Regions from separate parts of the Shewanella litorisediminis genome, predicted to be linked through region 1. Evidence: predicted binding sites of a transcription regulator. Region 1 holds the regulator's gene; each other region holds the start of a gene.
The links. Region 1 encodes MetJ, which represses methionine synthesis genes. Its sites were predicted from a motif close to TAGACGTCTAGACGTCTA; they were not measured.
Positions count from the first base shown of each region.

Region 2: a site for MetJ is predicted at 7,813-7,830, ahead of msrA (peptide-methionine (S)-S-oxide reductase MsrA). Genes of this name have one in related genera too.
Region 3: a site for MetJ is predicted at 3,229-3,246, ahead of metH (methionine synthase). Genes of this name have one in related genera too.

Region 1 is NZ_CP069213.1:3,666,919-3,677,312, forward strand. It holds gene metF (methylenetetrahydrofolate reductase) at 1-777, opposite strand, end outside; gene JQC75_RS16240 (bifunctional aspartate kinase/homoserine dehydrogenase II) at 952-3,345, opposite strand; gene metB (cystathionine gamma-synthase) at 3,359-4,519, opposite strand; gene metJ (met regulon transcriptional regulator MetJ) at 4,735-5,049, shown strand; gene JQC75_RS16255 (sulfite exporter TauE/SafE family protein) at 5,113-5,850, shown strand; gene JQC75_RS16260 (conjugal transfer protein TraF) at 5,869-7,062, opposite strand; gene nrfD (NrfD/PsrC family molybdoenzyme membrane anchor subunit) at 7,202-8,164, opposite strand; gene JQC75_RS16270 (4Fe-4S dicluster domain-containing protein) at 8,167-8,733, opposite strand; gene phsA (thiosulfate reductase PhsA) at 8,747-10,394, opposite strand, start outside.
Region 2 is NZ_CP069213.1:1,954,545-1,964,938, forward strand. It holds gene JQC75_RS08475 (Na+/H+ antiporter NhaC family protein) at 1-526, shown strand, start outside; gene efp (elongation factor P) at 878-1,444, opposite strand; gene earP (elongation factor P maturation arginine rhamnosyltransferase EarP) at 1,485-2,651, opposite strand; gene fldA (flavodoxin FldA) at 2,730-3,257, opposite strand; gene ybfE (LexA regulated protein) at 3,311-3,583, opposite strand; gene JQC75_RS08500 (DUF2788 domain-containing protein) at 3,591-3,812, opposite strand; gene JQC75_RS08505 (alpha/beta fold hydrolase) at 3,909-4,697, opposite strand; gene seqA (replication initiation negative regulator SeqA) at 4,964-5,527, shown strand; gene pgm (phosphoglucomutase (alpha-D-glucose-1,6-bisphosphate-dependent)) at 5,566-7,224, shown strand; gene msrA (peptide-methionine (S)-S-oxide reductase MsrA) at 7,307-7,801, opposite strand; gene astE (succinylglutamate desuccinylase) at 8,055-9,101, shown strand; gene JQC75_RS08530 (thiamine pyrophosphate-dependent dehydrogenase E1 component subunit alpha) at 9,254-10,394, shown strand, end outside.
Region 3 is NZ_CP069213.1:814,969-825,362, forward strand. It holds gene metH (methionine synthase) at 1-3,115, opposite strand, end outside; gene JQC75_RS03565 (histidine phosphatase family protein) at 3,362-4,036, shown strand; cobalamin riboswitch at 4,118-4,270, shown strand; gene JQC75_RS03570 (ABC transporter ATP-binding protein) at 4,370-5,185, shown strand; gene JQC75_RS03575 (FecCD family ABC transporter permease) at 5,230-6,225, shown strand; gene cobT (nicotinate-nucleotide--dimethylbenzimidazole phosphoribosyltransferase) at 6,235-7,269, shown strand; gene JQC75_RS03585 (adenosylcobinamide-GDP ribazoletransferase) at 7,283-8,065, shown strand; gene JQC75_RS03590 (hypothetical protein) at 8,062-8,394, shown strand; gene cobU (bifunctional adenosylcobinamide kinase/adenosylcobinamide-phosphate guanylyltransferase) at 8,391-8,936, shown strand; gene JQC75_RS03600 (cobyric acid synthase) at 8,940-10,394, shown strand, end outside.

The DNA of each region.
Region 1 (10,394 bases):
CATATCGATGGCCACGTTTGCACCCACCAACTGACGGGTGGCGGCGTCATTTTCCAATCCCTCAAACTGGCGGTGCAACCACCCCGGAATGCTCACATTGGTCATGGCGGCGAAGCGCTTGAGCTGGGTAAAGTTGGTCACCGGCAGAATACCCGGTACGATTTCCACATCGATGCCTGCGGCCACGCAGCGATCGCGGAAGCGCAGATAGGACTCTACGTCGAAGAAAAACTGGGTGATGGCACGGTTGGCACCGGCATCGATTTTACGCTTGAGATTCACCAAATCCGCCTGGGCATTGGCGGCCTCAGGATGCACTTCAGGGTAAGCCGCCACCGAAATATCAAAGTCGGCAACACTCTTCAGCAAACGCACCAGATCGGCAGCAAAACGGGTTGGTTTGGGGCTGCCGGCAGGCAAATCACCACGCAGTGCAACAATATTGCGAATTCCCTGATTCCAGTAGTTTTTGGCCAGAGACAACAGCTCTTCGTCGCTGGCATCCACCAGGGTCAGGTGCGGGGCGGCAACCAGTTGGGTTTCTTGCTGGATACGCTCGATTACACCATGAGTGCGGTCACGCACGCCGGAGTTGGCACCATAGGTCACAGACACAAACTTGGGATTCAGCGGTTCGAGGCGGCGGATAGAGTTCCACAGGATCTGTTCCATTTCAGGGGTTGAGGGTGGGAAAAATTCGAATGACACATTGATATCGCCAACCTCAGCCAGATTCTGGTTCAGTGAGTTTGCGTGTTGTGCGTGATGAAATGCCATTGATAACTCCCTCAATTCTTTAAATGGACGTTTGGACGTCTATATGGCCATATACTAGAGATTCCCGTCCCTAAGTCAAGTTAAAAAATGGCCCGATCTTGTCCTTTTCGCGAACAGAAGGCGGAAAAAACACAGGGACTCAAAAGAGTCCCTGTTATTCAATATGTTACAAAATCATTCCTGTAAGAGATCCCGACAGATCTGCACCAGATCTGACTGAACAGCTGCGGCAGTTACCTCACGGCCAGCGCCTGGCCCTCGAATAATCAAGGGATTACCCTGATAGAAAGTACTGCGGATCACAAACACATTATCACCCGGGGTGAGATTGGCATAAGGGTGAGCCCTATCAACCCACTGCAAACCTACGCGGGCCGTCAGTTGACCACCGGCTCTGTCCAGTGCTGCGATATAGCGCAGCACCTTGCCCTCGGCCGCTGCAGCGGCCAGTGCTTCTGCCATGGGGGTATCGAGTTCATCAATGCGGGCAAGAAACTCATCCAGCGGCAGCTCCGCCAGATGCTGGGGCACAGGGGACTCCACCTCAATATCATCCAGCTCCAAATCCAGGCCGATTTCCCGCGCAAGGATGAGCAGCTTACGCTGCATATCGCGACCAGAAAGATCGTCCCGGGGATCCGGCTCAGTGATTCCAAGACCACGGGCCTCAATCACCAATTCCGAGAACGGACGCTGGCCGTCATAGTGCTCAAAAAGCCAACAAAGCGTACCGGAAAAAATCCCCCCCACGGCCTCAACGCTGTCACCACTGTTGTGCAAATCGTTGAGCGCATGCTGCACAGGCAAACCGGCACCACAGCTGGCGTTGTAGCGCCAATAGAGTCGACGGTTACCCAGTTGCTGCTTGAGATCGCGATAAAAGGGCAAGGGGCCTGAGCCTGCCAGCTTGTTTGCGCTGACCACATGTATGCCACGGGCAAAGAATTCAGGGTATTGGAGTGTCAGGCTGGCACTGGCACTGATATCCAGCGCAACCAGCTCATCGCAATTGAGCGTCGACAAGGCATCGAACAACTGCTCGTACTGCCAGTCGGTGGCGTACTCCTCAAACTCGGTTTTCCAGTTATCCAGGTGCACACCGGTATTATTGATGTAGGCGCGGGATGAACTGACCAACCCCACCAGTTCAATACGGGCTTCGAGTTCACGGCACAAACTGCTTTGCGCCCGGCGAAACAGGCTGACCCAGGCTTCGCCGATATTGCCCACGCCAAGGAGGATAACCCCGATACGTTTGCGCGGCCCGGCGCAGCGGCGATGCACCTTTTGCGTCAGCAGGTTTACCTGTGACTTGGGTACCAGAGTCACCAAACTCAGACCGTCCTGATACAGGGGTTTGGCTTCGCGACTGAGCAGCCGGGCAAAGCTCCTGCGATAAAGCACAGCATCGGCACTCACCAATGCCACCAGACCAAAATCATCGCTTACAGTCACTTCACCCAGCGCATACGCCTCTGAGTTAGCTTTTAAAAAGGCACTTACCTGCTTAAGATTTTCCGGGGTATACGCCAGCTCCACCCCTCCACGGGAACCCTGCCAATTTGCCAGCGGTGTTAAGCCCGAGGCAGACAGCGCCGCCACCAGGTCATCGGCGTCGCCCTGGGTTGTGAGGCTAAAGAGCGCCACTTCGCAGAGGTTAGTCACCACGGGGGCACTGGCCTGAGAGCTGGTTGGGGCAACCAAAGTGAAGTCGGTGTGGGGCGCATAGCTTGAGCGCACCGCCATGCTCACCTGAGTATTAAACAGTGGCTGCAGAGTACGGCTGTGCAGCACAGGCGAACCCAGACGTGCCAGACGGTCTGCCTCAGCCAGGGACATGCTCTTGAGCAGCTTGGCATCATTAATCTTGTTCGGGTCGGCGTTGAACACCCCTTCCACATCGGTCCAAATGGTGACCCGTTCGATATCCGCCAGACTGGCAATCAGGGTGGCGGAAAAGTCTGAGCCGTTGCGACCGAGCAGCAGGGTTTCACCGGCGGGGTTTGCGCAGATAAACCCCGTGATAACGATGCGTTCGTTTTCATGTTCGGCCAGCATGGCCGCCACTTTTGCACGGGATTCCTGCTCACGGATATTGGGCACAGCCCCTTCATCGGCCACCAGTATGCTGCAGGCATCCACATGGCTTGCTGCCACGCCGGATTCACGCAACAGCGCCGCCATCAGCCTGGCAGACCAACGCTCACCAAAGCTCACCACATGGCTGGTCTGGTAATCGTTCAGGGTATCCAGTGATAAGAGGCTGACCAGCTGAGCCTTATCGGTGGACAGACGCTCACGCAGATAACGGGCCTGCTCGGCACTCAGTAACTGCTCAATCAGGTTTTGCTGATAACTTATCAGTACCTGTAACTCTTCCTGCCACAGCGCTTTGGCATCACGCAGCGAAAGCAGCTTATACAAAAAGTTGGTGGTTTTACCGGCGGCGGACACCACCACCAGGTCGTCGCTGTGTCCCTGAGTCAACAGGATATGGGCCACGCGGCGGTAACAATCGGCATCGGCCAGACTGGAGCCACCAAACTTATGCAAATGACAACGCGCCATCACTGACTCCTATTCAACAGGCTGCTACGGCAGCCAGGCCGGCTTTGATATCGGCCACCAAATCTTCTGCATCTTCAATCCCCACCGACAGGCGCAGCAGGGTGTCTTTAATTCCGGCCTCGGCGCGGGCTTCTGGCACCATGGCCCTGTGGGTCATGGTGGCGGGCACGGCCACCAGCGACTCCACGCCGCCCAGGCTTTCGGCCACACTGAAGTGCTGTAAGGCTTCGAGGAAGGCCACCACTTCTTTTTCTCCGCCCACCAGTTCAAAACTCAGCATAGCGCCAAAGCCTTTTTGTTGCCGCGCGGCAATGTCGTGGCCCGGGTGGTCGGCAAGGCCCGGGTAATACACCTTGCTCACCTGGGGGCTGTTTTTCAGTACTTCCACTATGCGCTGGGCATTGGATTGATGCTCACGTACCCGCACGCCGAGGGTACGAATGCCACGCAGGGTAAGATAGCTGTCAAAGGCGCTGCCAGTAAGGCCCAGGGTGTTGGACCACCAATGCAGGGTCTCCCCAAGCTCGGCATCTTTGGCAATGACGGCGCCGCCCACCACATCGCTGTGACCGTTGATGTACTTGGTGGTGGAGTGGATCACTATATCGGCGCCCAGCAGCAAGGGTTGCTGCAAAATCGGTGACAGGAAGGTGTTGTCCACCACCACCAGGGCGCCGACCTTGTGGCTGGCGTCACTGATGGCCTGAATATCCAGCACCCGCAGCAGTGGGTTGGATGGGGTTTCGAGCCACACCATGCGCGGCTTTTGGGCTATGGCCTGCGCGAGCGCAGCCTCGTCAGTCTGGTCCACTACCGCCAGCTTAAAGGCGCCTTTTTTGGCGAGGTTGGTAAAGAGGCGATAGCTGCCACCGTAACAATCGTGGGGCACGACCAGGAGATCGTCCGGCCCCAGGAGGCTGGTCACCAGAGTAATGGCGGCCATGCCGGTGCACGTAATAACGCCGGTCGCACCCTGCTCCAGTTCTGCCAGAGCCTCGCCCAGAATACAGCGGGTCGGGTTACCCGAGCGGCTGTAGTCGAATTTACGCGGATTCTTGTGACCATCGAAGGAATAATTGGTCGATAAATAGATGGGAGGAACCACGGCACCGTGCTGGGTGTCGCTCTCTATGCCTTGACGCACCGCGATGGTGGCTGCTTTGCGCTGTGTCATTCTGTACTCCTCCGATGTTACCGCACGGAAATAAAGATGTCTGGACGGCTAAATTTACCTAAGCACTGTCGACAGGTCAATAGGCATCAAGACGTTTAGACGTCTAAACGTAAGAAAATCTATTGATGTTTGGGGTGATTTCGCAGCAATAATTTGACTGTAGTTTGTAAGGGTTTAAAATCTGCTGCGAATTTTGGAATAAATCAGGTGAGTCAATGACTGAGTGGAATGGCGATTACATCAGCCCCTATGCTGAGCACGGCAAAAAGAATGAGCAAGTGAAAAAGATCACCGTGTCCATTCCTTTAAAAGTGTTGAAAATCCTCACTGACGAACGTACCCGTCGCCAGGTTAACAACCTTCGTCACGCCACCAACAGTGAATTGCTGTGTGAAGCATTTTTGCATGCCTACACCGGCCAGCCACTGCCAAACGACGATGATCTGTCCAAGGACAAACCCGACTCTATCCCTTCAGAGGCCAAGAAGCTGATGGATGAGATGGGCATCGAATGGGAAGACATGGAGTAAGCCTCCCTTCCACACCAGCACAAGGACCCCGCCGGGTCCTTGTGTCGTTTCAGGAGTTGGTAAATGTTGTCCGATCCTCTCACTCTGGTGTTGGCGCTGCTGATTATTTTCAGTGGCGCCCTGATCCAAAGCCTGATTGGTTTTGGGCTTGCCGTGGTTGCAAGCCCGCTGCTGTATCTGGTTGAGCCCGAGCTGGTACCTGTCCCTGTTATCCTGATGGGCTTTTCCATTGCCCTGCTTACGTTACTCAGGGAGCGCAGCGCCCTTGAGTTTGCCGGTCTTCAATATGCCCTGCTGGGGCGAGTTCCCGGCGGCATCCTCGGTGCCGGCCTGCTGCTGATGGCACCCCAATCCATATTGGGTCTTGCCATTGCCGTGATTGTGGCGCTGGCCGTGATGCTGAGCCTGATGAAAATCAGCGCACCTATCAACCGCCTGACTCTGTTTATTGCTGGCACGGTTTCCGGCGTTTTTGGCACCATAGCCGCCATTGGTGGACCGCCAATGGCGATTCTGTTGGCAGGAAAAGATCCCAACAAGTTCCGAGCGGCCCTGTCGGCATTTTTTATTTTCAGCTCATTGATTGCCTTGAGTATTCTGGCATTTGCCGGCCTGGTTACCGCGGCACAGCTCCAGTGGTCACTCATTCTGTTGCCCGCGGTATTTTGCGGCTATTGGGTCGCAGGTCGCCTTCTGGGACGGGTCGATAAACAAAAAACCAGAGTCGCGACCCTGGTTCTTTGTTCAATCAGTGCACTGGTGCTGGCGACCAAGTCGCTGCTCGCCCTGCTGGCAAGCTAATGCCAAACCTCTTGCGACTCAGAAGTGATAGGAACTTTGCAGTACTGCGCCCAGGGTATCCTGTTCTCCCCACATGCCGGCCAAATCCAGTTTAAAGCCAGACCCTATCTGAAAGCCGGTACCGAACGAATAAAGATCTGCCGTCATGTCATTGAGATCCTGACGGTAACCCACCCGCAGCGATAGCCAGTCCAGCGCCTGCCACTCGGCTCCCAGACGCCAATATTTGGTGCCCTCCAGCCCAACAAACTTCTCATTGTCCATCAGGTCCAGGTCTGAGCTCAGCTGCCAACTGCCAGTTTGAAACGCGGCACCAAAGGTGACCATGGGCCCGGCCCGGTATGTCGCACTGACCCCTTCTGACTCTATGGTATCCAGCTCACGCTCAATCAGGTTCCGGCCCACCAGCCCCAATGTCAGTCCTTCCATGGGCATCATGGCAATACCGGCATCCAAATTAAACCCTGAGTCGTCGTTACGATAGTCGTCGCTGTCAAAATCACCGGCATCGAAATTGTTGGCACTGACGGCATAGTTAAAACTGTCGAGCCGCTGCAGTTTAGGGGTCAGGCCTACGGTAACGGGCATATTGACTATGGATAACGGCAAACTGACCGAAAGCGCCAGTTCAGATGAGGCACCGGCAATCACCCGTCCCTGGGAGGTTAAGTCTTCCAGTGCCGGGGGAGCCTGCGGATCCAGGGCTTCCAAAAGTTGAATATCGGCATCGCTGATATCGGCTAAGGCAATCCCATCAATGTAGCTGCGGTAATACACACCCCAGCTTATTCCCTTGGTAGGCATGGCAAAACTGAATCCAATACCGCCAGAGGCATAAGCGGTATTGCCGTCCAGTCCGCGCAAATCACCCAGCAGCGCCTGACGAAAACTGTCGATGGCAGCTGCGTCACCGCGGTTAATCGCCGCATCCAGGCCATCGTAGTTGTCTTCGAGGGTATCGAACTTGTCGGTCATGTTGTCCTTGTCAGACACCTCGGCCCCAAGCACAGGAATAAGCAGCCCGAAATCCCCTTCGGTATAACCGGGCAGAGACAGGAGCGCCGGGTTCATCCAGGGTGCGGCCTCCAAACTGGCCGACGCCACACCCGTGCCCCCCAAGGCATCACTGCGGGCTTCAAATACATCCTGGGCAGCAAAACTGTATGGGCAGAGTATCAGCCCCAATGAGGCTGCGATGGGTTTCATCTTCATGCTGTTCTCCCTGATTTTTCTATTTTTGACCCGGCAACAGTCATATAAAAGCGTAGTTCAGGGCGGAACAAAGGGCGGCGATATCATCATAAAAAAAGCCCGCAAACGCGGGCTTTTTTCTACTAATCGATTAGCGCAATCAGGACAGATAAGATTGACCGGCGTAAAGGATGAAATGCCGAAGCGCAAGTACCCCAATCAGGCTGGCACAGGCCGCTGTCACCATCACGCTGCGACCATGTTTTCCGCTAAGACGCATCAGCAGCGGCACACCAAAGCCGATGGCGACCACCCCAATCCAGAACACCGATGCCCAGAGCCCGTCCGAGAGTGACGCCAGCGCCGCTGCCGCTGCGCCGCCTTTAAAGTAAAGCGCGGTAAACAGCATAAACAGGAACAGCATTTCCATGCCCATCACAGGCAGTTCAAAGGCGTGCTGACGCTCAAGGTCGCCCGAGGGTTCGCCGGTATGCTTATCGCCGCCAAACATCAGTACCGCCAGTAAGCTGTTGGCCGCCGCGCCCGCCGACAGGCCAGACACCAAAAACAGCGCAGGCAGCACCGCGGTATTGAGCATCGGATACGCATTCATGGCGGAAATCAGGAAGCCGGTATAAGCCCCCACCACCAGCGACAGCACAAAGAGCGCACCTTCAAGCATGCCGCGAAGCTTGCCAAGGCTATCGGCAAGGCCAGCGAGGAAGCCCAGACCACACTTTGGCAGCTCATCTCTGAACACCACCAGGGCATAGGCAAAGGTCAGCGGAATGTAAGCCAGGAGCGCTATCACCCCAATCGACATCACGGAGCTTAAGTTGTAGTTAATCAAAATCAGCCAGAAGTGGAACGGCTTGGTCAGGTCAAACACCAGACACAGCATCCCAAGGCAAATGGCGATGGGCGCAATCAAGGCAGCGGCCTTGAGCACGGCGCTTTCAGCACGGCTCTGGCCACCTCCCTGGGTTTGGCCGCGATACCAACGCAGACCAATCCCCATCAGCAAACTGCCCGCCGACAAACCGGCCATAAAGAGGTACACCGCAATCACCCAATGCCAGGTAATGCCGTCGTACTGACTCATATCACCCCAGATATTGTTCATAATCAGATACCTCCACGCTTGGCTGGAATACGGTACAGCCTGGGTTTGGTGCCAAGATGTGTCTTGTCCTGATAGCTCACCTTGGTGGCAAGCAGTTTGGATACCTCGCTGCCTGGGTCGGCCGCATCACCAAAGCACAGGGCATCGGTGGGGCACACAGTCACACAGGCGGGTTGTTCACCCCGGGCAAGACGGGTTTCTTTACAGAAGTTGCATTTATCGGCCACCCTGGTTAGGGGGTTCATAAAGCGCACCTTGTAGGGGCAAGCTGCCACGCAGTACATGCAGCCCACGCACTTGTCGGCCTTGATGGACACAATGCCATCGTCGCCCACATAGGCGGCGCCCGTGGGGCACACCTTGACGCAGGGCGCATCTTCACACTGCTGGCACGACACCCGGTTGTACTTGAAGTGCAAATGGGGTGCCTCGCCGAAGGGGCCTTCGATGCGAACCTGCAGACGGCTCACGCCATCGGGTACCTGATTGATGCTGCGACAAGCCACGCTGCAGGCCTGACAGCCGATGCACTTGTTCTCGTCGTGCACCATTACATATCTTTTGCTCATAGTCCGGGCCCCCTTATGCCTTTTCCAGGATCACACCCGTGGTGTGCACGTTCATGCCGCAGACCGGCGCCGTCACATTGGGCAGCAGGTTTCCACAGTGAATACCCTTGCCGGTGGCGCGCACCAGCTCGCGATTCTTCGACCCAAACCCCATGTAAGCAAACACGGTATCCGGACGAATGCCCTTGGTGACCAGCGCCTTGCCCTCTTCCACACCCACGCTGGATTTAAGCCGGATGGCATCACCATCCTTGATACCCAGCGCCTCGGCGGTGCTGGGATGCACCCATACCGCGTTGTCCGACATCAGGTTGGCCAACATGGGGATGTTGTGTGTGGCACCATTGGTGTGCACCGCCACCTTGCCCTGAATGAAGTAGAGTTCATCCGGCTGTTTTAAGGTCACGGGTCGGTATTGGATGCCGCCACGGCCCGGGGCCATGGCTTCCACCTTGGGGCTCACCAGCTCAATCCGGCCACTGGGGGTTTTGAACTTGAGCAGACTGGCGTAGCTGCCATCCTCATCCGCGGCATGGGCGCCGGGGTAGGCGGCCACAAAGTCCTGCACCATGGATTTTTCACGCAGCATCAGCGGTTTGCCATAGCTGACAAAGCCCTTCTCCTTGATGTGATTCAAAAGCGCGACATCCTTGTTGGTCTGCAGCAGTTGCAGGGTTTCCATGTTCTCCCAGGGGTAGTACTTTTCCATGCCCATCTTGAGGCCCAGCTCGCGGAAGATTTGCCAGGAAGGCTTGGTATCGCCAATCACGTCCACCACCCGCTGACGCACGTAGTAGCCGGGGCTCTTGCCGGACTTGTCGCTGATCTCTTCATCCCGCTCAAGGTAAGTTGACTCGGGCAGAATAAGGTCGGCCCAGGCGGCGGTCTCGCTGATATACACATCCACCACGGCCACAAAATCGAGCTTTTTCATTGACTCAACCACCTTGGCGCGGTCGGTCATGGTTTGCATCGGGTTAGTGCGGCACATCACCCAACCGTGCAGCTGATAGGGTTTGGCCTCCAGGGTTGCATCGATAACCGACTGATAAATGCCGCCTTCGCTCCACATCATGGCGTACTGCTCGTCCACCTGATCGATGCGCTTTGCGGTTGGCTTTGGCATGTCGGCCACGCCGGGTTTACCCAGTACGGGGGCTACGGCTTCACCGGCCAGCTTGTTGTAACCGGCCGCCTTTTGGCCGAAGTAGAGGCCGCCCTTGCGCTCAAAGTTACCAATCAGCACGTTGGCCGCATACAGAGCCCGGCGCATATCAAACTCTTCCGGGGTGAAGGTGGCACGGTGACCAAAGTCCACCACCGCATGGGGCGCGGCCTTGGCAAATTCCCGGGCGATGCGGCGAATGTCTTTGGCGGGTACATCGGAAATGGCTTCTGCCCACTCGGGGGTATAGGCGCTGACTTCGGCGGCAAAGGCCTCGAAGCCTTCCACATAGCGCTCGATAAAGGCTTTGTCGTAAAGGTTTTCGCTAATCAGCACATGGCACAGTGCCAGCGCCACCGCCACATCAGAGCCGGGGCGAATGGCGTACCACTCGTCGGCCTTGTCGGCCACGATGGAGAAGCGTGGCTCAAACACCACCAGCTTGGCGCGCTTGTCGGTTTGCGCCTTCATCATGGCGCGGGTTTCGGACATATTG
Region 2 (10,394 bases), 1.7 Mb from region 1:
CCTGCTGGCAACACTGGCTGTGACTCTGCCTTACTACGCCGTGCAAAAGCTGATGCCAATGTCTGAGATGATGGATCAGATGATTGACGGCTTTAAGAGCATGTTGCCAGCCATTGGTACAGTGGTCGCTGCCTTTATCTTTAAAGATGTGTGCGATCAGCTGCTGCTGCCACAGTATGTGATTGACACCTTGAGCCCCTACATGACGGCCAAAATGCTGCCCGCGATTGTGTTCCTGGCGATGGCTGTGCTGGCGTTTGCTACCGGCTCCAGCTGGGGCATCTTTGCGGTGACCATCCCGATTGTGATGCCACTCGCCAATGCCGTTGGCGCCGATACCGCTCTGGTGATTGGTGCGCTCTTGTCAGCTTCATCTTTCGGCAGCCAGGCGTGTTTCTACTCAGATTCGACAGTGCTTGCTGCGCAGGGCTCTGGCTGTAATCTGGTTAGCCATGCCGTGACTCAGTTGCCTTATGCGCTGATTGCCGCCGCCTTTGCCTTTGTGGGCTTTATCCTGCTGGCGTAATTGGTGCTGCGACAACAATAAAAACACCCGGCTTGCCGGGTGTTTTTTTATGCCTGTTTACGGGATTTGCCATAGCATGCACGCCGTTTGCCGGGTGCGTGCATGATGGGGCTCTCCAAGGGGACGTTTCCTGCACTCATTTACTTGCATAACCACTTCATGAGTCTGCGGGTTAGAGCAGGTTGAGAAAGTAATAGATGCGGCTTATACATCACCAGCAATGGCGTGGAAGCGTGGTAACGCATCTTGCGCCTTCAGCGGCAAGTACAGCACTGGAGGCAGGCCTGAAACCTGGATTTCAGACAACAAAAAAGCCAGCTCGGGGCTGGCTTTTGACTCAATGAAGGGCGATTAGTTTACGCGCTTCTTGAATTCACCGGTACGGGTGTCGATTTCGATTTTGTCGCCTTCTTTAACGAAGTCGGCAACCATCAGCTCTATGTCGCTGCCAACCAGTTTGGCTGGCTTCATTACTTTACCGGAGGTGTCACCACGGGCAGCTGGCTCGGTGTAGCCAACTTCACGGATGATGGTGGTTGGCATTTCAACAGAAATGGCCTTGCCTTCGTAGAAGGTTACCTGACAGGTTTCTTCCATACCATCAACGATGTACTTGGCAGCGTCGCCTACGTTTTCGGCTTCAACGTCGTACTGGTTGTACTCGGCATCCATGAATACGTACATTGGATCAGCGAAGTAAGAGTAGGTGCAATCCAGACGCTCCAGAACGATAACGTCCATCTTGTCTTCACCCTTGAAGGTGGTCTCGGTAGAAGAGTCGATCAGCAGGTTTTTCAGCTTCATCTTAACGATGGCAGCGTTACGGCCTGAACGGGTGGTTTCAGTCTTCTGAACAACCCATGGGCTGTCGTTAAACATGATCACGTTACCGGGACGGATTTCATGAGCAGTTTTCATTACTAAATTTCCTATATCTTGGACGTTTAACTTTAAGGCGCTATCTTAACGATTTTTTGACGAATTGCACTAGCCTGGTTGCCAGATCTGTCGTCTTAAGTGCATCGATTGGCCATTGTTTGGCGTGTGCCAACAAGGGCGAAGCGAAAGATTCGATATTTTGCCAGTGCTGCTGCACGGCATCCGCCTGTTGCTGATTGAACGCAAGGTTCAAGTTTTTCCAGCAATCTGCAATCTCAGGGGCCAGATTATCGCAGTAAAGGCGCATAAAAGCTTCTAATTTTACCAGGTGGTAGTCTTCTTCCTGCTGGTAAATGTGCCAAATAAAGGGGCGAGAGGCCCATTGTGCCCTTAGAAAGGAGTCTTCTCCGCGCACAATATTAAAATCGGCGCTCCAAAGCAGGCGATCGTAGCCGGCCTGGTCAGTCATCGGCAGTATGTGGATGCTAAGCGCCCCGTGACAGAACTGCTCGCCAGGTTCGACATCGGCCGGCGCCTTTGGCAGATACGATGCCAAACTGCTGAGGCTGCGGCCCTTTGGCACCAGCAGGTGCACCGGAGTGGATGACTGTGACCAGAGATCGCAAAGTCCACCAAGAGCCAGTGTCTCATAGCTGAAAAGACTGATGACCTTGTCGTCGTCTTCAATGCCACTCAGCCCCAGGCTTTTAAAAAGATTGAGCTTGTTGGCACTGTCTGCCTGCCAGGCATCCCTTTCATCAAAGAGTGACTTTTCGCAAATCAGGCCGCCGCTGGCGGCTGAAAAACCGGGCATATAAAAGTATTTGTTGATGCCGCCGCCCTGAAATGAGGGCAGGCCATGGCAGCCATCGACCCAGTCTTCGGCGCTCAGATATTCAAGATTGATCCAAAGCGGTGGCTCGGAGGAGGCTTTGGCGGTGGCTTTTACCGACTCAGGCAATTCACAGGCAAAGGCTTCGATCAGCACGGCGCCGGGCGTGTAATCGAGGTCCAGGGGCGTATTCCACTGATTAATAGTGACGCCTTCAAGGGTTTGCGAGCCAAGCGCTGGGTCAAGCGCTGGCAATATGTGGGCAAAGCTTTTGAGGTCATCCACCCAAAGCACGATGGGCAGCTGATATTCCAACGCCAGTTGTTTTGACAGGCGCCAGGTAACGCCGATATCGCCGTAATTATCTACGACGGCACAAAAGATGTCCCAGTGGTTGGAATGTGGATTGGTCATAGGGGCATGACACCTGAAGTGGGTTAGCACTGAAACGAAAAAGCGGCGTAAACGCCGCCTTTTGCAAACTTACAGAAATCAGTCGGCCAACTCAGCCAGACACATCTCTTCATAAATCTGCTTGACCCACTGATCAACACGTTCTTCGGTCAGTTCTGGCTGACGGTCTTCGTCAATACCCAGACCCACGAAGTGATCGTCATCCACCAGCGCTTTGGAGGCTTCGAAGTTATAACCGGCAGTAGGCCAGTGACCGACTATGATACCACCACGGGTTTCGACGATGTCGCGTACCATGCCCATGGCATCGAGGAAGTACTCGGCATAATCTTCCTGATCGCCGCAACCGAAAATGGCTACCAGCTTGTCGGTAAAGTCGATTTGCTCGAGCTCCGGGAAAAAGTCATCCCAGTCGCACTGCGCTTCACCGTAGTACCAGGTTGGGATCCCGAACAGCAGCAGGTCAAATTCGGCGATCTGCTCCTTGGTGCTCTTGGCGATGTCTTTCACATCCACCATCTGCTTACCCAGTTTTTTCTGGATCATCTTGGCGACAGCTTCGGTGTTGCCTGTGTCACTGCCGAAAAAAAGACCTACAGTAGCCATTGTCTTTCCTTTAAATATCAGTTGCGTTTGCGCGGCATCTGCAAAAGTTTGATTCACTCGTCAAACGATTGCTTAAGTATGCATTCGATTAATTGGCTGCGGCTGATGTTACTGGCCAGCGCCTTTTCGTTCAAGGCGTCGTACAAATCTTGTGACACCTTTAACTCTATTCGCTTGAGACCCTTTGCCTTGTCCCGTTGGATCTGGTTTCGCTTATTCACCCTCAGTTGCGTTTCCCGGGGAAGGGGATTGCTTCTGGGGCGTCCACGGCGCTTTTCATCGGCAAAGAGATCGATTGTTGTTCTGTCTGCTGCTTCTTTTGCCATTTTCTCATTAGCCTATACCGGCACCTTCCCAGGTCATTTGAATAATGCCCTTGGCGACAAAGCCCGCACACCCTAAAAACAGCACCAACCAAACGATATAGCGGCCAAACTTGGGCACATTGCCCTGTTTAAGCACGTCATGGATCGCCATGCCAATGAAGAAGAATATGGCAGCGAAAAACAGGTTTAATCCCAGTGTTTCTATCTGCTGCATATACTCGGCTAACATCAGCGCTGACTCCGGCGTTGCTTGGCGTAGGGGGTAAACCCGGCCTTGAAAAAGAGGCGCGAATATATCACATCATATTAGCGTCTGCTATAGCCTTTACCCGTGTAACTCAGGGTGTTGGCTGTCCAGAAAATTTTTCACCAGTCTATTAAAGATGCCGGGCTTTTGTGCATGCAGCCAGTGGCCTGCACCGCCGATGGACTTAAGCTGCACCTTGGGAAACTGGGAGAGGATGGCGTCTTTGTGTGACGCAGTCACATAGTCGGACTCATCGCCGCGGATAAAGAGGGTGGGGCCGCTGTAATGCCGGTGATTGAAGGGCCAGCCGATAATCTCGTCATAAGAGGCTATCAGGCCGTTCAGGTTCATTCGCCAGCTGAAGCCTGTTTCCGCCCGGCGAAAGCTTTTCAGCAAAAACTGAGATGTGGCTTCATCCACCCCTCTGGCTAGCAGGTGATTCAAGGCATCTTTCCTGTCTATGCTGCCATCCAGCGGCAGGGAGGTGAGCGCCGCAAACACCCTTTGATGGCGCGGTGCATAAGGTACCGGAGCTATGTCGGCGGCCACGACCGAGCTGACGCGCTCAGGGTGCAGGAGCGCCGTGGCCAGCACGATTTTGCCCCCCATGGAATGGCCAATGAGATGCGCTTTCGTGGTGCCCAATTCATCCAGCAATGCGACCAGGCTTGCAGCAAGGCTTGGGTAGTCCATCTTATCCCAGTGAGGGCTTTGGCCGTGATTGGGCACATCGACGCGGGTCACGCGATAATCACTCTCGAGGGTTTGTGCCAGGGCCTTGAGATTATCCAGATCACCAAAAAGGCCGTGGACCAGAATGACATCTTCGCCGACGCCGTGGGTCTGATAGTTAAGCTGCGTTGACATGTAAATCCTGCCCGTTAATTGGGATTAACACTTAAAGGCGGCAATTTTGCCCCCAAGCCGGAGCGCAGGCAAGAAAAGCGGTCAGGATGGACTGTGTGCGCTTAAAAAATGTGCGCTTGTTCGACGCTTGGCTTTGTAATCATCATCTTGGTCAGAGTTTTCATTTTGGAGCGCTTTATCAATCTGTTGGACTGGCTTACACTGGGCTTTCTTCGGCGAAGCGGCATGTATTGCATGCCTGATAAGACAAAAGGAAAGCATTGGTGATGAAATATATCGAAGTGGACGAAGAGCTCTATCGCTACATAGCCGGCAAGACGGAACGCATCGGTGAGAGTGCGTCGGATATTCTGCGGCGTTTGCTTGGACTCTCTGTCGCCGAAGTCTCAGAGGTGGCACCTGTCGATATCAGTGAGCCAGGAATGGAGCAGGAGCCAGTGCCGGAGCGTGAAGTTGAGCCTGAGCTGGAAGTCGTCGCCCAGACCGAGATTGATTTTTCAGACTTGCTCAGTGAAGCAGGTTTGTCTGCCCAGAAAGGGGCCGTGGGCCGTTTTCTGTACGCGCTCGAATGTCTGCACCAGGCCGCGCCTTCGCGTTTTGAGCAGGTGCTGCAAATTCAGGGCCGCGATCGCCTCTATTTTGCAACCTCCAAAGAGGCTCTGCTCAAGGCGAGCCAATCGGCCAATCCCAAGGAGATTGGCTGCAGCGGTTTTTGGGTAACCACCAACAACAATACCGCTAAAAAGCGCACCATACTTGAAGAAGCGCTGGTGCAGCTGGGTTGCGATCCGGTTCGCGCCAAATCCCTGGGTGAGCTGGCGCTCGCCTGAACCGACACCATTAACCATCCAAGATAAGGAATTCAGCCTTGGCCATCCATGACCGCGCAGGCACGCAAGCACAGCAAGGGGATTTGGTTAATATCCCCAAACTCATGAGCCACTATTATCGACTCCTGCCAGATGCCAACGACCCGGCGCAAAAGGTGAGTTTCGGGACATCCGGCCATCGGGGATGCGCTTTTCACAGAAGTTTTAATGAGCAGCATATTCTTGCCATTGCCCAGGCGGTGGTCGACTGGCGTACACAGGCCGGCATTACTGGCCCCCTGTACCTTGGCATGGACACCCATGCGCTGTCGCAAGCAGCTTATCTGTCTGTGATCGAAGTGCTGATTGCCAATAAGGTACAGATTCTGGCCCAGCGCGATGATGGCTACACCCCAACACCTGTGGTGAGTCAGGCGATTGTGGCCGCCAATCGCCAGCAAACGGGTGAGGACGCAGTGCTCAGTGACGGCATCATCATCACACCCTCACACAATCCCCCCCAGGATGGCGGCATCAAGTACAACCCGCCCCACGGCGGTCCGGCGGAAGGGGAAATCACCTCCTGGATTGAATCCCGTGCCAATTATTACCTGGCACATGGTTTGGATGGTGTGCGACGGGTGAATTACGGCATCGCTGCCGGGCTGTCGCTGCTTAAACACGTCGATTTGGTTTCACCTTATGTCGAGAGCCTCGCTGAGGTGATTGATATGGCGGCCATTGCCAAGTCCGGTGTGCGTATTGGCGTTGACCCACTCGGTGGCAGTGGTATTCATTACTGGCAACCTATCGCCAGGCACTATGGCCTCGATATCACGGTAGTCAATCAGGCAATTGATCCCACCTTTGGTTTTATGCCGCTGGATAAGGACGGCAAAATCCGTATGGACTGCTCGTCGCCCTATGCCATGGCCGGGCTTTTGGTGCATAAAGATAAGTTTGATATCTGTGTGGGTAACGACCCGGATTATGACCGCCACGGCATTGTCTGCCCGGGCAGTGGTCTGATGGACCCGAACCACTACCTGGCGGTGGCCATCGATTACCTGCTGGGCCACAGGCCCCAGTGGGCCAAAACCTTATCAGTGGGCAAGACGTTGGTGTCGAGCTCACTTATCGATAAGGTGTGCGCCGCCCATCATGTCCCCCTGATGGAAGTGCCTGTGGGCTTTAAGTGGTTTGTGGACGGGCTCGCCGATGGCAGCGTGTGCTTTGGCGGCGAAGAGAGTGCCGGTGCGGCGTTCCTGAAAATGGATGGCAGCACCTGGTGTACCGATAAAGACGGCTTCATTCTGGCCTTGCTGGCGGCGGAAATCCTGGCAGTCACAGGTCAAACGCCGGCAGAGCGCTACGAAGAGCTGGTCGCCGAACATGGCCGCTGCTTTTATAAGCGCATCGACAGCCCTCTGAACCCCAAAATGAAAGCCAAGTTTGGGGCTCTCAATGCGGAAACCCTTGGCGCCAGCTCTGTCGCAGGCGATGCCATTACCGCCGTGCTCACCAAGGCTCCGGGCAATGGTGCCGCCATAGGTGGCATCAAGGTGTGCACCGATAAAGGCTGGTTTGCCGCGCGGCCATCGGGCACAGAGCCACTCTTTAAGCTCTATGCCGAAAGCTTTGTCAGTGAGTCACATCTTGCCGAGCTGATTAGCGACGCCCAGAATTTGCTGGGAACGGCACTCAAGGCCATCAAATAGTAAAAGACCACTGCTAAGCCATATTAAAAAACGCGCCACTGGGCGCGTTTTTTGTTGGATAAGCATACTGTCGTTTGCTGTATCAATACTCGATATGGCAACTTGGCAGGTTGTTTTTATCCAGATAGTTCTGGTGATATTCCTCGGCCACATGGAAGGTTTGCAGCGGGACTATCTCGGTGACTATGTGGCGCGCGCCCCAGCGGCCAGAGCGGGCGAGGGCAAGCTTGGAGGCTTCAGCCTGTTCTTTTTGGGTTTTGTCGTGAAAAAAGATGGTGCTGCGGTACTGGGTACCAATGTCGCCGCCCTGCTGATTGAGACTGGTGGGGTTATGATTTTTCCAAAACACCTGCAATAAATCGTCGAAGCTGACCTGGCTTGGATCAAATTCTACCTGGACTACTTCGGCATGGCCTGTGATGCCTTTCTTGACATCTTCATAGCGGGAATACTTGTCGTTGCCGCCCATGTAACCACAAGTGGCGTTGATAACCCCCGGGATTTGCCTGAAAAAATACTCTACACCCCAAAAACAGCCGGCACCGAAGGTGGCAAATGATGAACTGGATTGTGACATGGAAACCTCAATGGATGTCTGGACGGCTAAATTTTGATAAAACTTTGCCACAAAAGCAAGCACGCTTTGAACCTTTGTACATTTAATCGGCGTACCTGCAAGTAAATGGTTGAGATAGAGCTTAAATAGCTGTGATAGTATTGGCACAAACGCTGCGAGGCTAAAGGAATGCCTGCCAAAAGCGTGGCTCAGGCCCACAGGCAGTTCATCGCAATAGCCCAACGAAAGAAAGCCTCAGAGAAAGGAGACCCAAGTGCTTAACCTACTGCAAGGCTGCAAAGACTTTTTGCATCTTACCCTGTCCAATCCCGACCATCTTGATCCCATCGCCCCCGTGCTTATCCATCAACATACTCTCGTCAGCCTCTGGGATACAGGCGCGCTGGTATTTGAGCCTGCCGATGGCAAGAGTCAAAAAGATATAGTGCTTTCAAGCGGTGTGCACGGTAACGAGACTGCGCCCATTGAACTCTGTAACGGCCTTATTCAGGATCTGCTGGAAGGGCGATTGCAGGTTAAAGAGCGGGTATTGTTCCTGATTGGCAATCCCGCAGCCATCAACAATGGCACCCGTATCGTAGATGAAAACATGAACCGCCTTTTCAGTGGAGAACACAGCCGTGGTCCGGGGCTCAGTAACCCCGAGCGGATACGCGCCAAAAAGCTTGAAGCTTATGTCACCCGCTTCTTTCAAGAGGGCGCGGCAAAAGGTGAGGGCAGGCAGCGCATTCATTACGATCTGCACACCGCGATTCGCGGCTCCAGACATGAGAAGTTCGCCATTTATCCTTACCGCCCCGGACGAGCCTTCAGCGGCGAACAAATCATGTTCCTGGCGGCGAGTGGCGTAGACACAGTGCTCTTTCACCACGAACCCACCACGACCTTCAGTTATTTCTCGTCTGAACTCTTTCGCGCCGACGCCTTCACCATTGAGCTGGGTAAGGTCTACCCAATGGGCCAGAACGACATGAGTAAGTTCGCCAGTACCCGTGAGATGTTCAAGCGTCTTATTTGCGGCGAGCCACTGGAACTTGCGCCTTTCGATGAAACCCAGGTGAATCTGTACCAGGTGTGCCGTGTCATTAACAAGGAAGCCGAGGACTTTGAATTTACCTTCAGCACTGATGTGGAGAACTTTACCGCATTCCCCCGTGGCCACGTGATTGCACGTCAGGGTGGAAAGGATATTTTGGTTGAACAGGAAACCGAGGCAGTGGTGTTCCCCAATGCCAAGGTGCCCGTTGGCCAGCGAACCGTTATTATGCTGGTGCCCGCGGCAAATCCACACGTGGAATAAAGCTGTAAAGCAATTAATACATGCAAACGGGGGAAACTTGCCCGCCGTCATAGTGTAATGATTGTCAGGTAGTTTACGTTAACGTAATGTTCATCCCGCGTTTTACATACAGGCCTGCCGTGGGTGGGCCTCAATGATAACAAGAGCAGAATATGAGCAACGCATCAACAAACCAAGAGACAGTGCACAAGGTCTCCTTCCTCGACAGGGAGTCGCTGCACATCCCCATTCTCAAGATCCTTCAGGCGGACGGTACTCCCTACGAGGAAGCCGTTCTCCCTCAAATCGACGAAGCCCTTGCCAAGCGCATCTATGACGCCTGTGTGTTTACCCGCGTACTGGACGAGCGCATGTTGGGCGCACAGCGCCAGGGCCGCATCAGTTTTTATATGACCTGTACCGGTGAGGAAGCGGCCATTCTTGGCAGCGCCGCGGCCCTGGATGACAAAGACGTTATCCTGGCTCAGTACCGTGAGCACGCCGCCCTGCGCTATCGCGGTTTTACCACCGAGCAGTTTATGAACCAGATGTTCAGTAACGAAAAAGATCTCGGTAAAGGCCGCCAGATGCCCATTCACTACGGCACGGCAGCGCTGCATTATCAAACCATTTCATCACCACTGGGTACTCAAATCCCTCAGGCCACAGGTGTGGGTTACAGCCTGAAGATGAAAGGCGAGCGCAATGTGGCCATTTGTTACTTTGGTGAAGGCGCTGCGTCTGAAGGCGATTTCCACGCAGGCATGAACATGGCTGCAGTGCTCAAGTCTCCGGTGATTTTCTTCTGCCGCAACAACGGCTATGCCATTTCCACGCCTACAGAGGAGCAGTTTGCCGGTAATGGTATTGCCAGCCGTGGCGTGGGCTACGGCATGCACACCATCCGCGTAGACGGCAACGACATGCTGGCGGTACTGGCTGCCACCCAGCAGGCCCGCGCCTATGCACTTGAGCACAATGCGCCTGTGTTGATTGAAGCCATGACTTACCGCCTTGGCGCTCACTCAACCTCGGATGACCCTTCAGGTTATCGCTCCAAGGAAGAAGAAGCCAAGTGGCGTGAACACGACCCGGTTAAACGCTTCAAGCTGTGGCTTATCAACAAAGGCTGGCTTGCCGAAGCCGATGACGAAGCCATGTACGAGCGCTATCGCGAAGAAGTCTTGGCCGCTGTGAAAGTGGCCGAGAAGATCCCGGCGCCCCGCATCGATGAGATCATTGAGGATGTTTACGATGAGCCAACGCCACTGCTGAAAAAGCAGTTGGAGTCACTGAAGGCTCACGTGAAGAAGT
Region 3 (10,394 bases), 1.4 Mb from region 1:
TGCGGCTCTCGTCGGTGTAAAGCTCGATATCGTCATGGTTCACGGTATTGGCCGGGAACAGGCCAATCACCCCTTTGGCGGTGAGCCACTTTTCATCGATGATGGTTTGCAGCATGGCTTTGGCGTCGGCATACAGCTTACGGGCCTCTTCGCCCACCACCTCATCGTCGAGAATGCGCGGGAAGTGGCCGTGCAGTTCCCAGGCGCGGAAAAACGGCGTCCAGTCGATGCGATCGACCAAATCATCCAGTGGGTAGTCTTCAAACACCTGAATACCAAGCTTGTTCGGCACTTTTGGCTGGTAGTTGGCCCAGTCGAGCTGGCAGCGGTTTTCCCGCGCCTTCTCGATGGAGACAATCTCCTTGCGCTTGGCCTGTGACAGGCGCTTTTCGCGCATCACATCGTATTCATCGTAGGTGGCCTTGATGGTGGCATCGCGGGTCTCGTTGTTGATGAGTTTGCTCACCATGGGCACGGCGCGGGACGCATCCGGAATATAGATGGCGCCGTGGGGGTAGTGGGGCGCAATCTTGACCGCAGTATGGATTTTCGAGCAGGTGGCGCCGCCGATGATGGCGGGAATGGTGAGCCCTTCACGCTCGAAGGTCTTCACGTTATGCACCATTTCATCAAGGCTTGGGGTAATGAGCCCCGACATGCCGATGATATCGACCTGCTCTTTTTTGGCGACTTCGACGATTTTCTCCACCGGTACCATCACGCCTAAGTCAATCACCTCATAGCCGTTACAGGCGAGCACCACGCCAACGATATTCTTGCCGATATCGTGCACGTCGCCTTTTACCGTGACCATCAGCACCTTGCCGTTGCTTTGGCCGGCGACCTTTTCGGCCTCAATAAAGGGGTTTAAGTAGGCCACGGCTTTTTTCATCACCCGGGCGGATTTAACCACCTGGGGCAGGAACATCTTGCCCTCGCCAAAGAGATCGCCCACCACGTTCATGCCGTCCATCAGCGGGCCTTCAATCACATCCAGCGGACGGGTGGCCTGCTGACGGGCCTCTTCGGTGTCGGCATCGATAAATTCGGTAATGCCCTTTACCAGCGCGTGTTCGAGGCGCTTGTTCACCGGCAGGCTGCGCCATTCCAAATCTTCTTTCTTACCTGCACCGCCGCCAGCGCCGCCGCGATACTTCTCGGCGATTTCCAAGAGCTGCTCAGTGTTGCTTGAGTCGGCCACCGGGCAGGGCAGGTTAAGCACCACCGCCTCGACCCGCTCTTTCAGCTCGGCGGGAATATCGTCGTAAATCGCCAGCTGCCCCGCGTTCACAATGCCCATGTCCATGCCTTCTTTAATGGCATGGTAGAGGAAGACGGCGTGGATGGCCTCGCGCACCGGGTTGTTGCCGCGGAACGAGAAGGACACGTTGGACACACCGCCGGAAATCATCGCATGGGGCAGGGTGGCCTTGATGTCGCGCACCGCCTCGATAAAGTCCACCGCGTAGTTGTCGTGCTCTTCGATGCCGGTGGCCACGGCAAAAATATTGGGGTCGAAGATGATGTCTTGTGGCGGGAAGCCGACTTTGTCCACCAGAATGCGATAGGCGCGGGTACAGATTTCAATTTTGCGGGCGCGGGTGTCGGCCTGGCCGGTTTCATCAAAGGCCATGATGATGGCGGCGGCGCCGTAGCGCTTCACCAATGTCGCCTGCTCGATAAACTTGGCTTCGCCTTCTTTGAGGGAGATGGAGTTGACGATGCACTTGCCCTGCACGCACTTAAGGCCCGCCTCGATGACTTCCCACTTGGAGGAGTCAATCATGATGGGCACCTTGCTGATTTCAGGCTCAGAAGCCACCAGATTGAGGAAGGTGGTCATCACCTCTTCGCCGTCCAGCATGCCCTCATCCATGTTGATATCGATGATCTGGGCGCCGTTTTCAACCTGATCCCGGGCTACCTCCAGCGCGGTCTCGTATTGGCCTTCTTTAATCAGCTTCAAAAACTTGGCTGAGCCTGTAACGTTGGTGCGCTCGCCCACGTTCACAAACAGGCTGTCGGCGCTGATGGTGAGCGGTTCAAGCCCGGCCAGACGGCAGGCAACCGGGATCTCCGGCAGTTTGCGTGGGGCATGTTTTTCAACGGCTTCGCGGATAACGCGGATATGATCCGGGGTAGTACCGCAGCAGCCGCCGACTATGTTGAGCATGCCTTCGATGGCCCACTGCACTATGATGTCGGCCATCTCCTGTGGTGTTTCATCATAGCCACCGAACTCGTTCGGCAGGCCCGCGTTGGGATGGGCTGACACATAGCATTCGCTGATGCGGGAAAGTTCCTCGACGTAAGGGCGCAGCTCTTTTGGCCCCAGGGCACAGTTAAGCCCCATGCTGATGGGCTTGATATGGCGCAGCGAGTTATAAAAGGCTTCGGTGGTCTGGCCGGTAAGGGTACGGCCGGAGGCATCGGTAATGGTGCCGGAAATCATCACCGGCAGGCGAAGGCCAATGTCGTCGAAGACGGATTCGATGGCAAACAGCGCCGCCTTGGCGTTGAGGGTATCGAAAATGGTTTCCACCATGATGATATCGGCGCCGCCTTCAATCAGGGCGGCGGTGGACTCGCTGTAGGCGGTCACCAAATCATCGAAGTGGATATTACGGTAGCCGGGGTCATTTACATCCGGGCTGATGGAGCAGGTACGGTTGGTTGGGCCAAGCACCCCGGCCACATAGCGGGGGATGCCGGTCTGGGCTTCCACTTCATCGGCCACTTCGCGGGCGATGCGGGCGCCAACGAGGTTAATCTCGGCCGAGAGCGTTTGCATCTCATAGTCGGCCATGGCCACCGTGGTGGCGTTAAAGGTGTTGGTTTCGATAATGTCGGCACCGGCCAGCAGATACTCGCGGTGGATGCCCTTGATTATCTCAGGCTGAGTGAGCACCAAGAGGTCGTTATTGCCTTTCACGTCGCAGTGCCAGTTAGCAAAACGCTCGCCGCGGTAGTGCTCTTCCTCCAGCTTGTGTCCCTGGATCATGGTTCCCATGGCGCCATCGAGGATAAGAATGCGGTTGGAGAGATCCTCGTTCAGTCGCTGTTGACGGCTCTGGGCAAGCGCCCTGGTCGCTTGGGATAACACTGGAGTTGCCATAAAAAAACACCTGCAAAGTACAAAAAAGTGACTGTCCTGTGTAGCCTAAGCCGGGTTGATGCCGCTGAAAAGGTAAAACCGGTACGGCACCCGCTTAATTTGATTTGGACATTTATACGTATAGACGTCCATAATACGCGAAACTTGGCTTTAGGGGCAAGCAGGGGTTCAGGGGCAAACCAGGGCTCAGGGGCAAGCGAGGTACCCGTCGGCATTGATGTAAAACCGGAATGAGGATAACGCGGTATGCACAGGCAAGCTGACCAGCCGAATGAACGGGAAAAGGACGTGGCGATTTTGCCCCGTGACATTATTTTCTGGCGCCATGGCCAGTGTGAAGATGGCGCTGTGCTGCGGGGCCGGAGTGATGCCCTGCCCAGTGAAAGTGCCCTGAGTGCCATTGCCGGCAAGGCCCGTGACATGGCAGTACCTGCCAAAATCATCTCATCACCCTTGCTGCGCTGCGCGCGGCTTGCGAATGCCTTGCAGGCAGAAATAACAGCCGCTCACCCCGAGGGCAATCCACCAGACATACTTATCGAGCCGCAGCTGACCGAGATGGACTTTGGCGTCTGGGATGGGCAGCCCATAGCACAGCTTTGGCAAACCGCTCCCATGGAGGCCTGGTGGCAAGACCCCTGGGCGATAACGCCCGAGGGCGGCGAGCCCATGGCTGCTTTTGAGGTCAGGGTGGCAGAGGCACTGCAAAGGCTGCTGTCGCACGCACCGCTTAATGATGGCAGGCCACTGTGGGTGGTTACCCACGGCGGTGTTATCCGTTGTCTGATGGCTGCTATTTTGGGGGCAGAAAGGGTCGCCGGCTTTTATCGGGCGCTGGAGCTGGATTACGGCGCCCGGGTTCACACCCGCTGGTACTGGACCGACAGCGGCTGGCAGGGGCGTTTACTTTGGGGGAGCTGAAGGCTTTGCTTACCACCAAGTCCCTTGCCCCTTTACCAAGTAGGTGAAAGGTCTGATAATCTGCGAGCCGGAGTCGTTTCTCCGGCCATTTACGCCAGGGGTGTCGGGGGCCATGCCAACCCGACATGAAAAGGGAACCGGGGACATACCATAAGGTATCAGCCCGGACTGTGCCCGCAACTGTGTGGGGGAATGCCCCCGAGTCAGGATACCTGCCCCTGTGCCTCTTTTATTTTCCCTGTCCGGGCGGGTTACCCGGTGGAGTGATATGAGCCAAATTGCCATGCCCGTTCCCCAGAGGGAACCCGGGCACTTGTTGTATGGGGTAGCACCATGACCCCGGCCATCGACGTCAGCAACCTCTGTTGGCGGGTTGGGGAGCGGCCGCTGCTGGACAGCGTAAGCTTTGCCCTGTCCGGAAACGGCATGTACGGGGTGATTGGCCCCAACGGAGCCGGCAAGTCATCCTTGCTACGTTGTCTGTACCGTTTTATTCGCCCCGACAGCGGCACCATACTGCTCAATGGTCAGGACATTCATCTCTATTCCAGACGCAGCTTTGCCCGCGCGGTGGCCGTGGTGCCCCAGGAATTACCCCCCCTGTTCGATCTCTCCACCGAGGCCGTAGTCGCCATGGGGCTTATCCCCTACAAGGGCTGGCTCGCTGCCGACAGCGCCGCCGACAAGGCCAGCATTGCAGCGGCTCTGGCGGAAGTGGGGCTCGACGGATATGGCCGCCAACCCTTTGGCAAACTGTCCGGCGGCGAAAAGCAGCGGGCACTCATTGCCCGGGCGCTGGTTCAAAAGCCGCAGTTTCTGATCCTGGATGAACCCACAAGCCACCTGGACGTACGCTTCCAGATTGAAGTGCTGGAACTCTTAAAGCGCCTGGATATCTGCGTGATTTGCACCATACACGACCTGAATCTGGCCAGTGCTCTGTGCGATGAGCTGCTGCTGATATCCCGTGGCCGCCTTGAGGCTTCGGGCACGCCCGCTGAGGTGCTTACCGAGGCCATGCTCGCTTCTGTGTTTGGGGTGTGCACTACGGTAGAGCCTCACCCTCAGCATGGTCGTCCCCTCATACATTACTACTACGGTTATGGCGGCCGAACGGCGTCTCAAGGTCCGAAAGAGGTGAGCCTGTGACTGCCATCAGAGCCCTGCTAACCCCCCTTGGACGCCGCGAGCTGATGGTGCTGGCGCTTATTCTGGCCTGTCTGTTGTCGCCTGTGTTTGCCAGCATTTTTGGCGCCGTGGATATAGGTTTTCGCGAGGCCATGTCGGTGTACCTGCATGCGCTGATTGGCGAGCGCCCGGTGGATGTCGCGTATCTCGACAGCCGCATTTTGCTGGAGCTGAGGTTGCCGCGCATACTGCTGGCCTTTGTGTGCGGCGCCGGGCTTGCGCTTTCCGGCTGGGCGCTGCAACTGGTGACCCGCAACCCACTGGCCGACCCTTATCTTTTTGGGATCAGCGCCGGTGCCAGCCTGGGGGCGATTGTGGTGCTGAGTCTTGGCATAACCCATGGGGTATTGCTCGCCATCGGCTTGCCGCTTGGGGCCTTTATCGGTGCCAGTGCCTCGGTATTGGTGGTACTCACCCTCAGTGGCTTTGGGCTGCAAAGTCAGGTGGAGCGCATGCTGCTTTCCGGGGTCGCCACCTCGTTTTTATTCGGCGCCCTCGGCAGTTTGCTTCTATATTTTTCAAGCCCCCAGGTAACGGCATCGGTGATATTCTGGAGCCTTGGCAGTTTTGCCCGTGCGGCCTGGGATATGCTCTGGTTGCCCTGGCTGGTGTTTGGCGCCTTTGTGGGCTTTTTGCTGCTGGTCACGCGACAGCTGTTTGCCCTCAGTGCCGGTGATGAAACCGCCCACGCCCTTGGGGTATCCGTGGCCAAACTGCGCATTATCAGTTTGCTGATGTGCTCTTTGATGACAGCCGTGCTGGTGGCCAGCTGCGGCGGCATTGGCTTTGTGGGACTGATGATCCCCCACATCGCCAGATTGCTGTTTCCCGGCAGTCAGTCGCTGCTGATTGTGGCCATGCTGGGTGGACTCTTTATGGTGTGGGTCGATGTGATGACCCGCAGTTTACTGCCGCCACAGGAGTTGCCTGTGGGGGTAATTACTGCCGTGGTTGGCAGTGTGTTTTTCCTGACGCTGCTCTTTAGCCGCAGGAGTGAATAAGGATATTGGATGTTTGATATAGCTCCCGTCAGCCGCGAGCGGGATGAGCAAATCCAGGCGCGCATCGACGATAAAACCAAGCCACGAGGGGCCCTTGGGGCGCTCGAACCCCTGGCGGCACACCTGGCGCGGCTGCTCGGCGAGTCGCCGGAAATCAAGCGCCCTGCCATGTTGGTGTTTGCCGCCGACCACGGCATAGCCAGTGCCGGTGTATCAATTGCACCGCCTGAGGTGACCGCCCAGATGGTGGCCAACTTTGCCGCCGGGGGCGCGGCCATCAATGTGTTTTGCCGCCAGCTCGGTTGGCAGCTGGAGATTATCGATGCCGGCATGCTCAGCGCGCCGCCAAGGGATATGGGCGTGACCGATTGTCGCCTCGGCGCCGGTACCGGCCCCATTTACAAGCGGGCTGCCATGACACTTGGCCAGGTGGAGCATGGCCTGAATTTTGGCCGTGAGCGGGTGCGCTCTCACCACGCCAAAGGCGCCAATCTCATCGGCCTGGGGGAGATGGGCATTGGCAATACCTCCAGCGCCGCAGCCGTGATGGCTGCACTGATGGGGCTTGAGGCCAAAGACTGTGTCGGCCGGGGAACCGGTGTGGATGCAGCCACCCTCAAGCGCAAGCAGATGCTGGTGGAGCAGGCGCTCTTGCTGCATCTGGATATGCTCACCAGCCCCGAGTCTATCCTTGCCTGTGTGGGCGGCTTTGAAATCGTCGAGATGACCGGCGCCATTTTGGGCGCTGCCGAGCTGGGGATCCCCGTGTTGGTGGACGGTTTTATTGCCACCGTGGCCGCACTTGCTGCCGTGAAGATGTTCCCCCAAAGCCGTGAATACCTTATCTTTGCTCATCGCTCGGCAGAGCGTGCCCATGGGCTGATGCTGGCGCATCTTGAGGCCGAGCCGCTGCTGAACCTTGATATGCGTCTCGGTGAAGGTACAGGGGCGGCATTGGCCCTGCCACTGGTGCAGGCCGCGGCTAATTTTTATCGTGAAATGGCGAGCTTCAGCGACGCCGGAATTACAGATGTAACGCCTTAGGGCGGGAGCAGTTATGTCGACCTTTAAGCGTGAACTTGAGTTGTTTTTGTTGGCGCTCACCTTTTTTACCCGCATTCCTGTGCCGGTAAAGCTAGATTACAGCGGCGAAGGATTAAACCGCGCCAGTCGTTACTTTGGTCTGGTGGGCACCCTGGTGGGGCTCATCGCCGCTCTGGTGTTTTACCTGACCCAGTTTATCTTTCCTGCCTCCGTTGCCGTGGTGCTGGCCATGATTGCCACTGTGCTGCTCACCGGCGGCTTCCACGAAGATGGCCTTGCCGATACCGCCGATGGTTTTGGCGGCGCCTTCGAGCGGGAACGCAAGCTGGAGATCATGAAAGACAGCCGGGTCGGATCCTATGGATCCCTTGCGCTGATGCTGGCACTGCTTTTGAAGTTTCAGCTGTTAAGCGAACTGGCGCTCTATTCGGTTTCCAGCGTTGTTGGCGGCCTGGTACTTGGGCATACCTTAAGCCGCGCCATTGCTGCCAGTATCATTTTTAACCATACCTATGTGCGCGAAGACGCCGAGAGCAAAGCCAAGCCCCTGGCTCAATCGATGCACTGGGATGAAGTACTGTTTTTGCTCATCAGTGCCGGAGTGATTTGTTTGCTGCTTACCGGCGTGGGGGCGACTTTGGTGATACTCGCCACCCTCTTTGTGGCCCGCAGCCTGCTGGCCCGTTGGCAGTCACGCCACATAGGCGGTTATACGGGAGATACTTTGGGCGCTTGCCAGCAAATACTGGAACTGGTGGTCTATTTGGTGCTCTTGCTGCTGTGGAGTCAGTCGTGAGTGAGCCTGTGCTCTCCCGGCCACGTGCTGTTGTGGGCTATTCACTGGGCGTCAAACTCTCCGGGCGGCTACCCATGCCAAGGTGCCTGCCAGCCAATCCCCGAGCTGGTGGTCTGCTTGGTGCCCTTGCTGCTGTGGAGTCAGTCGTGAGTGAGCCCGTGCTCTCCCGGCTACACGCTGTTGTGGGCTATTCACTGGGCATCAACTCTCCGGGCATCAAGTCTCCGGGCATCAACTCTCCGGGCGGCTACTCATACAAAGGTGCCTGCCAGCCAATCCCCGGGCCGGTGGCCTGCTTGGTGCCCTTGCTGCTGTGGAGCCCGTTATGATCCATCTGGTTCTCGGTGGTGCCCGAAGCGGCAAGAGTCGCTTTGCCGAGAACGAACTTGCCCGGGTGTCGCCCCGTGGGATCTATCTGGCCACGGCCACGGCGGGGGATGATGAGATGGCGGCGCGTATCGCCCGCCATCAGCAGGATAGACTGAATGCACCCTGCCAGTGGCAGCTTATCGAAGCGCCGCTGGATTTGGCCGCACACCTCAGGGCCTTGTCCGGCGAGGCGCGGCCGGTACTGGTGGACTGCCTGACGTTATGGCTGACCAATCGCCTGATGGCTGAGCCTCAGAAGATGGCCGAGGCACGCCAGGAGCTCCTCAATGCCATAGGGGATTTTCATGGGCAGCTGTGGCTTGTCAGTAACGAAGTGGGCTCAGGCATAGTGCCCCTCGGGGTGCTCAGTCGCCAGTTTGTGGACGAAGCAGGTTGGCTCAATCAGGCCATTGCCGCCCTTGCAGACAGGGTGACCCTGGTGGTGGCCGGATTGCCGCTTGCTCTGAAGGGCACTGCCGCCAACGCTGAAATGGGAGGATAACCCATGGGCTCTTCTACGCTGATGATCCAGGGCACCGCCTCGGATGCCGGTAAAACCACCCTGGTCGCGGGGCTCTGTCGCCTGCTGGCCAGACAGGGCCTGAAGGTGGCGCCCTTCAAGCCCCAGAATATGGCTCTCAACAGCGCCGTGACCGACGATGGCGGTGAGATAGGCCGCGCCCAGGCGCTGCAGGCCGCTGCCTGTGGACTTAAACCCCATACCGATTTTAATCCCATACTGCTCAAGCCAGGCTCAGACACCCGGGCGCAGGTCATAGTTCACGGCAAGGCGCTCACGTCACTTGAGGCATCGGCCTTTTTCGGCCCCGAGGGCAAGGGATACAAGGCCATGGCCATGGATGCCGTGCTGGCGTCTTTCAATCGTCTCGAGGCGTCCTTCGATTACCTGCTGGTGGAAGGCGCCGGCAGCCCCGCCGAAATCAACCTGCGGGAAAACGATATTGCCAACATGGGCTTTGCAGAGGCGGTGGACTGTCCGGTGATTTTAGTGGCCGACATCGACAAGGGCGGCGTCTTTGCCCAGCTGGTGGGCACCCTGGCGCTGCTGTCTGAATCAGAGCAGGCGCGCATCAAGGGCTTCGTGATTAACCGTTTTCGCGGTGATATCAGCCTGCTGCAGCCGGGGCTGGATTGGCTCGAAGCCCATACCGGCAAACCCGTGCTGGGCGTGGTGCCTTATATGCACAACCTGTTGCTGGACGCCGAAGATGCGCTGGTACCCTATCAGCAAGTCGGCACCGATACCGAGGCCAGGTTTCGGGTGAGGGTGCTGGTGTACCCCCGCACCAGCAATCACACCGACTTTGACCCACTGCGGCTGCATCCGGGGGTGGATTTTGATTATCTGGATATTCAGAGTGCCAGCCCGGATGCGCTTCAGGGGGCTGACCTTATCATTCTCCCCGGTAGCAAGAATGTGCGTGCTGACCTTGAATGCCTTAAGGTCAATGGCTTTGGCAGCGCCCTGCGAAAGCATTTGAGGTACGGTGGCAAGCTGATAGGCATTTGCGGCGGATATCAGATGTTGGGGCTGGAAATCGATGATCCCGACGGCATCGAAGATGTCCCCGGCAGCATTGAGGGGCTGGAGCTATTACCCCTTATCACTGAGCTGGAAGGCACCAAGGTGCTGGCCAATGTCTCGGGTGAGCTTAGCCTCGGTGAGGGATCGGTTGCGGTCAGAGGCTATGAAATTCACTGTGGCCGTACCACAGTGCTTGGCCAGCATATCAGGCCGCTGTTTTTAGTGGATGAGCAGGGCAGCCCCGCCAGTGACAGAGGCTGCATCAGCGACGATGGTGCCATCTTTGGCAGTTATCTTCATGGCATATTCGATACCCCGGCGGCGCTGGATGCGGTGCTTGCCTGGGCAGGTTATCGTGGCGATGCCCGGGGCATGTCGCTGGAGGCTCACAGAGACCAGCAGTTGAATCGTTTG